Regions from separate parts of the Actinoallomurus rhizosphaericola genome, predicted to be linked through region 1. Evidence: riboswitches for the same ligand, from Rfam matches in the RefSeq annotation. Region 1 holds a riboswitch; the other holds the start of a gene.
What was found. A riboswitch is a leader RNA that binds a small molecule or an ion and turns the genes downstream of it on or off. The one in region 1 is predicted to bind glycine.
Positions count from the first base shown of each region.

Region 2: it holds a riboswitch for glycine, as region 1 does, so the genes downstream of both, gcvP (aminomethyl-transferring glycine dehydrogenase) here and gcvT (glycine cleavage system aminomethyltransferase GcvT) in region 1, are expected to answer to the same signal.

Region 1 covers NZ_JAMXMW010000004.1:149,053-152,451, reverse strand. The annotation lists gene NE234_RS11925 (M50 family metallopeptidase) at 1-956, opposite strand, end outside; glycine riboswitch at 1,169-1,266, shown strand; glycine riboswitch at 1,268-1,360, shown strand; gene gcvT (glycine cleavage system aminomethyltransferase GcvT) at 1,434-2,540, shown strand; gene gcvH (glycine cleavage system protein GcvH) at 2,537-2,920, shown strand; gene NE234_RS11910 (serine hydroxymethyltransferase) at 2,920-3,399, shown strand, end outside.
Region 2 covers NZ_JAMXMW010000007.1:71,213-74,611, reverse strand. The annotation lists gene NE234_RS17680 (lysylphosphatidylglycerol synthase transmembrane domain-containing protein) at 1-487, opposite strand, end outside; gene NE234_RS17675 (SCO6745 family protein) at 569-1,420, opposite strand; glycine riboswitch at 1,542-1,639, shown strand; gene gcvP (aminomethyl-transferring glycine dehydrogenase) at 1,802-3,399, shown strand, end outside.

The DNA.
Region 1 (3,399 bases):
ATCGGGCCGTTCGGGTCGCGCTTCTTGTCGCTGAAGGCGGCGTTCCAGACGCCGACCATCTTCTTCGGCATGTCGATCAGCGAGGAGAAGGTGTGCGTGGTGAGGTCGCCCATGGTGCTGACGACCACGCCCGGTCCCTGACGCTCCCGCGCGCTCATCGGGCTGATTCCGAGGAACCCGACGTTCTCGGTCTTGTCCGGGTCGGTGAGCGACGGCATCTGGTTGGTGACGACCGGAACGCTCAGCGGGACGTCCTGGCCGCCGCGGCGGACGACGACCGGGACCGTGCGCCCGCCGGACCCCCGGATGAGCTTCTGCAACTCCGTGTACGCGTGGATCCGGTGGCCCTCGTAGGAGACGATCCGGTCGCCGGGGCGCAGCCCCGCCCGTACGGCGGGGGTCGCCGGGTCGCCGGGCCGGCAGTCACGGCCCGCCTGCGCGGCCGGGATGGTGCACTTGGTCACCGAGGCGATCACCGGCTGCAGGGTCGAGACGCCGATCCCCATGACGACCACGCTGATGAACACGAACGCCAGCAGGATGTTCATGAACGGCCCGGCGAACATGATGATGACCTTCTGCCACCACTTCTTGCGGTAGAAGACGCGGTCCTCGTCGCCCGGTCCGACCTCTTCCAGGGCGGCGCCGCGCGCCGACTCGATCAGCCCCTGGAACGGGCCGGTGGACGACTGGCGGACCGTTCCGGGCGCGTCGCCCCGGCGCGGCGGCAGCATCCCGATCATCCGGATGTAGCCGCCGAGGGGGATCCACTTGACGCCGTACTCGGTCTCGCCCTTGCGCCGCGACCACAGGGTGGGCCCGAAGCCGACCATGAACTGCGGCACGCGGACGCCGAAGAGCTTGGCGAAGGACATGTGGCCCAGTTCGTGCAGGGCGATCGAGGCGAGCAGCCCGAGGAAGAAGACGACGATGCCCACCACGAAAAGCACGCTCATTGCCCGCACACGCTCCTCACCCGTCGCACCGCGGGCGCCCACCGGGCGCCGCGGTCAGGCCGCTCCGTTCGCCGTGTCGCGCACACGCTCACCGAAGGCCTCCGAGATCTCGACCGGTCAAGCGTATGCCGAAAACCCGCCCGTGAGGGCCGCTCCGGCACTCCCGCGCCGTCGATCGGCGGCCCCGTGTGCTGCTAGCCTGGCCGTGCCGATGATCCCGCGCGGGAGAGCGACCTCGCCGCCAGCGAGGTACGCCGAAGGAGCAACCCCTCCCCGGAACCTCTCAGGCCACACGAACCGTGCGGACCAGGCGACCTCTGGAAAGCGGAGCGACGCTCCCGCCGAAGGTGCAAGCCCCCGACCTGGGGGTGAAGCTCTCAGGCACCGATGACAGAGGGGGAGGGCACCGCCACCGGATTCCGCGTGCCAATGGGAGGATGGGATTCCCGGCCGCCCGCGTGATAGGAGCCTGCCCCGATGTCCACGCCGGACGCCAAGAGAACGCCACTCCACGAGGTCCACGCCGAGCTCGGCGCCATGATCACCGAGTTCGCCGGGTACCTCATGCCGCTGCGTTACGGCAGCGAGAGCGCCGAGCACCAGGCCGTCCGCACCAGCGCGGGCCTGTTCGACCTGTCCCACATGGGAGAGATCTTCGTGACCGGCCCGCAGGCCGGAGCGGCCCTCGACCACGCGCTGATCGGGCACCTGTCCATGCTCGGTGTCGGCAGGGCGCGCTACACGATGATCGTGAACTCGGCCGGGGGGGTGCTGGACGACCTGATCGTGTACCGGCTCGCCCCGGAGACCTACATGGTCGTCGCGAACGCCGCCAACGCCGCGACGGTGCGCGCCGAGCTGACCGAACGCTCGGAGGGGTTCGAGAAGGCCACCGTCGACGACCGGTCCGCCGCGTACGCGCTGATCGCCGTGCAGGGTCCCAAGGCCCAGGCCATCCTGGCGAAGCTCACCGACGCCGCGCTCGCCGACCTGAAGTACTACGCGATCCTGCCGGGCAAGGTCGCCGGAATCGACGCGCTGATCGCCCGCACCGGTTACACCGGCGAGGACGGCTTCGAGCTGTTCGTCGGGGCCGGTGACGCCGTCGCCGTCTGGAACGCCGTCGCGGAGGCCGGCGGCGACGACCTGCGGCCCGCCGGGCTGTCCGCGCGGGACACGCTGCGGCTGGAGGCGGGCATGCCGCTGTACGGCAATGAGCTGACCGCCGAGACGACGCCGTACGACGCCGGCCTCGGCCGTACCGTCAAGCTCGACAAGCCCGGTGACTTCGTCGGCCGCGCCGCGCTGGCCGCCCTCGCCGACACGCCGCCGGGCCGCACGCTCGTGGGCCTCGTCGGGCGGGGGCGTCGCGTCCCACGCCACGGGTACGACGTGGTGACGCCGGACGGCACGCCCTGCGGGGTCGTGACCAGTGGCGCGCCGTCCCCGACGCTGGGCAGGCCCATCGCCATGGCCTACATCGACGCGGGTCACGCCGACGACACCGACCTCGCGGTGGACATCCGCGGTAAACACGAGCCGGTCGACAAGGTCGCGCTGCCGTTCTACAGGAGGACTTCGTGAGCACCGTTCCCGAGACGCTGTACTACACCCAGGAGCACGAGTGGGTCACCGAGCCGTCGGACGGCGTCGTGACCGTCGGCATCACGGCCCACGCGGCCGACGCGCTGGGTGACATCGTGTACGTGTCGCTGCCCCAGGAGGGCGCGTCCGTTGAGGCCGGCGAGCCGTGTGGCGAGGCCGAGTCGACCAAGTCGGTGAGCGACGTCTTCTCGCCCGTCACCGGTGAGGTCGTCGCGGTGAACACCGCCGTGGAGGAGGACCCGGCCGCGATCAACTCCGACCCGTACGGGGAGGGGTGGCTGTTCCGGGTACGTACGGATGATGACCCGGCCGACCTGCTCGACGCGCAGGCCTACTCGAAACTGATCGAGGAGGCGTGATGAACCTCTCCAACCTGCCCTTGTCCGAGATCGACCCGGACGTCGCGGCCGCGATAGCGGACGAGCTGCGACGGCAGCAGTCGACTCTGGAGATGATCGCCTCGGAGAACTTCGCGCCCGTCGGCGTCCTGCAGGCGCAGGGCTCGGTGATGACGAACAAGTACGCCGAGGGCTACCCGGGACGGCGCTACTACGGCGGATGTGAGTACGTCGACGTCACCGAGCAGCTGGCGATCGACCGGGCCAAGGCGCTCTTCGGCGCCGAGCACGCCAACGTGCAGCCGCACTCGGGCGCCCAGGCGAACATCGCGGTGTACTTCGCGCTGCTGGAGCCGGGGGACACGATCCTCGGCCTGGATCTCGCGCACGGCGGGCACCTCACCCACGGCATGCGGATCAACTACTCCGGCAAGATGTTCAACGTGGCGGCCTACCACGTGGGCCCCGACGGTCTCGTGGACATGGACGAGGTCGCCCGG
Region 2 (3,399 bases), on a different contig from region 1:
GGTGCGGTGCCCGCTCGGTTCCGCTGGCGATGTCGGAGGCCAGCCCGCTCGTGGTGTGCCGCGCGATGTGGGCCAGCACCAGGATGAGCCCGATCAAGCCCACGGTCAGCAGGAAGCGGATGGCGTCGGACGGGCGTCGGATCCGCCGCGGCAGCGACGGCTCCTCGACCCGCACCTCCCCGGCCGGACCCCCGACGGCCGGACCCCCGCCGGCCGTCGTCTCGCCGGCCGGAATCTCGGCCGGCGGAGGCTCGTCGGGGACTCGGCCTGCCGCCGGGTCCTCGCCCGTCGGGCGCTCGTGGGCCGTGGTCTCGGTCGCCGTCGTCTCCTCGGCCGTCGTCTCGGCCGCCGGGTTCTCGGCGGCCGGCCGGACGCCGTCGGCGGCGTCGTGTGACCGGGCCGTCGCTTCCACGGGCTCCGTCCCGGTGGACGGCGGCGACTTGCCGGGTACCGGACGGTCGGCGCCGGGGGATTCGTTCACGGACACGCAGTGCATCCTCCCAGTTCATCGGCCGGGACGCTCGGGAGGTGTCCGATAACCGCTCGATGGGCGTCCCGGGCCGGATCACTACACGGACGCGGCGGGCCGCGGCATGGCCATCGCGTTGGGGAAGGGGATGCCGCCGCCGTCGACGATCGCACGGGCGAGCGGCCGGAGCAGGCCGGTCAGCAGGGCCGCGCCGTCCGGGCCGAGGGCGTCGAGGGGCGGGCGGGCGAGCCGGTCGGTGACGTCCTCGATCGTCTCCCGCTCCGCGCGTCCCTCCGGGGTGGGCGCGCCGTCGTCGCCGAGGAGGCCGCGGGCGCGCAGCCGCCCGGCGGCGGCCGCCCACTCCTCCTCCGTCCAGCCTCGGTGGTCACGCTGCGCGGGCGGGGTGAGGCCGAGCGCGCCCGCCAGGACGTTCGCCTCACAGCCGTCGAGCCCCGCCGTGAGCAGGGCGGCGACGTGCCCGTCCCCGCGGAACTCCCGGAGGGCGGTCACGGCGTGCCACAGGGCCAGGTGCGGCTCGTCCGGCCGGGGGAGCGCCGCGTGCGCCGCGAACAGGACGCGGCCCGCGACGGGTGTCGCCTCGACCGCCCGCCCCGCCAGGGCGGCGGCCTCGGCGACGGCGGGCCCGTCGATCAGGTCGCCCGCCAGACGGCGCAGGGCGCGGTCGGCGACGGCCGTCCGGGCGGCCAGGACCGCCTCCGGTGAGGACCGGTGCCAGACGTCCGGGAACGCGCGGGCCACCATGCGCGGCGCGAAGTTGTGGAACGCCGCCGCCACCACCTCGGCCGGGGCGGTGCCGAGGGCGGCGGCCCGTGAGGCGAAGTACCCCCGCCAGAAACCCGTCAGACCGGCCTCGGCGTAGGCGTCCCGCGTCTCGGGCACGAAGTAGACGAACGCGTGACAACACTCGATCAGCCGCCAGGTCTCGTCCATGGGTCTCCTCCGCGCGGGGCCGGGACGGCTCATCGTCGCACGGTGATGCGCGCCGGGGGGAGGGGTACATGATCGTGACCGGAACGGGGTGACTTGTCCTCCGGTAGGGTGGAATAGCCGTCGACCTCGTACGGGAGAGACCTCGCACACCGTGGTGCGGGGCGCCGAAGGAGCAACCCTCCCCGGAACCTCTCAGGCACAAAGGACCGTATGAGCGAGGCACCTCTGGAAAGCAGGACCGGTGCTCCACATCGGGCCTCACCGAAGGTGCAAGCCGCGCCCCGGCGCGGTGAAGCTCTCAGGTTCACCTGACAGAGGGGGAGACCGGCCACCGGCCCGCCCGGTGGTGGCTGCGCACCCACCGCACCAGGAGGCTCCCCAATGACCGAGGTTCCCTTCGTCGATCGGCACATCGGGCCGTCCCCCACCGAACGCGCCGCGATGGCCGAGGCCGTCGGCTTCCCGAGCGTCGAAGCCCTCGTGGACGCGGCCGTGCCCACCGCGATCCGCACCGACCGGCCCCTCGCCCTGCCCCCTGCGCTGACCGAGGTGGAGGCGCTGGCCCGGCTGCGCGAGCTGGCCGCGCAGAACCAGGTCCTGACCTCCATGATCGGCCTGGGCTACTACGGCACGGTGACCCCCGGAGTGATCCTCCGAAACGTCCTGGAGAACCCGGGCTGGTACACCGCCTACACGCCGTACCAGCCGGAGATCTCCCAGGGGCGTCTCGAGGCGCTGCTGAACTTCCAGACCGTCGTGAGCGACCTGACCGGGCTGCCGGTCGCCAACGCCTCCCTGCTGGACGAGGGCACGGCGGCGGCCGAGGCGATGACGCTCGCGCACCGGGCCGCCAGGGCCGGGGACACCTTCCTGGTCGACGCGGACGCGCTGCCGCAGACGATCGAGGTCATCCGCACCCGCGCGGTGCCGCTGGGGATCGAGGTCGTCGTCGCCGACCTGTCCGGGGGCCTGCCGGACGGGGAGTTCTTCGGGGTCCTGCTGCAGTATCCCGGGGCGAGCGGCGCCGTACGCGACCTGGCGCCGGTGACCGAGGCCGCGCACGAGCGCGGCGCGCAGGTGGTCGTGGCCGCCGACCTGCTGGCCCTGACCCTGCTGCGGGCGCCGGGGGAGATCGGCGCGGACATCGCGGTGGGCACCTCGCAGCGGTTCGGCGTGCCGTACGGCTTCGGCGGCCCGCACGCCGGTTACATGGCCGTACGGGAGGGGCTGCAGCGGCAGCTGCCCGGCCGCCTCGTCGGCGTGTCCGTCGACGTGGACGGGGACCCGGCGTACCGCCTGGCGCTGCAGACGCGCGAGCAGCACATCCGCCGGGAGAAGGCCACGAGCAACATCTGCACCGCCCAGGTGCTGCTGGCCGTCATGGCGAGCATGTACGCCGTCTATCACGGCCCGGAGGGGCTGCGCGGCATCGCCGAGCGGGTGCACGGGCACGCCGTCCGCCTCGCGGGCGGGCTCGCGGCGCTCGGCGCCGAGATCGTGCACGAGACGTTCTTCGACACCGTGCTCGCCCGGGTGCCGGGCCGGGCCGGGGAGATCGTGCGCCGGGCGCGCGAACGCGGTGTCAACCTGCGCCTCGTGGACGCCGACCACGTCGGGATCGCCTGCGACGAGACGACGACCGACGGGCACGTGACCGCGGTGTGGCGGGCGTTCGGCCTGGCCGAGGAGGAGGCCCTGTCCGTCGCCACGGAGGCCGAGCTGCCCCCGGCGCTCCGCCGGGAGAGCGGCTACCTGGACCACCCGGTCTTCCACGCGCACCGCTCGGAGACGGCGATGCTGCGCTACCTGCGGCGCCTGCAGGACAAGGACATCGCGCTGGACCGCTCGATGATCCCGCTGGGCTCCTGCACGATGAAGCTCAACGCCACGACCGAGATGGAGCCGATCACCTGGCCGGAGTTCGCGCAGATCCACCCGTTCGCGCCGCTGGAGCAGGCGCGCGGCTACGTCGCGCTGAT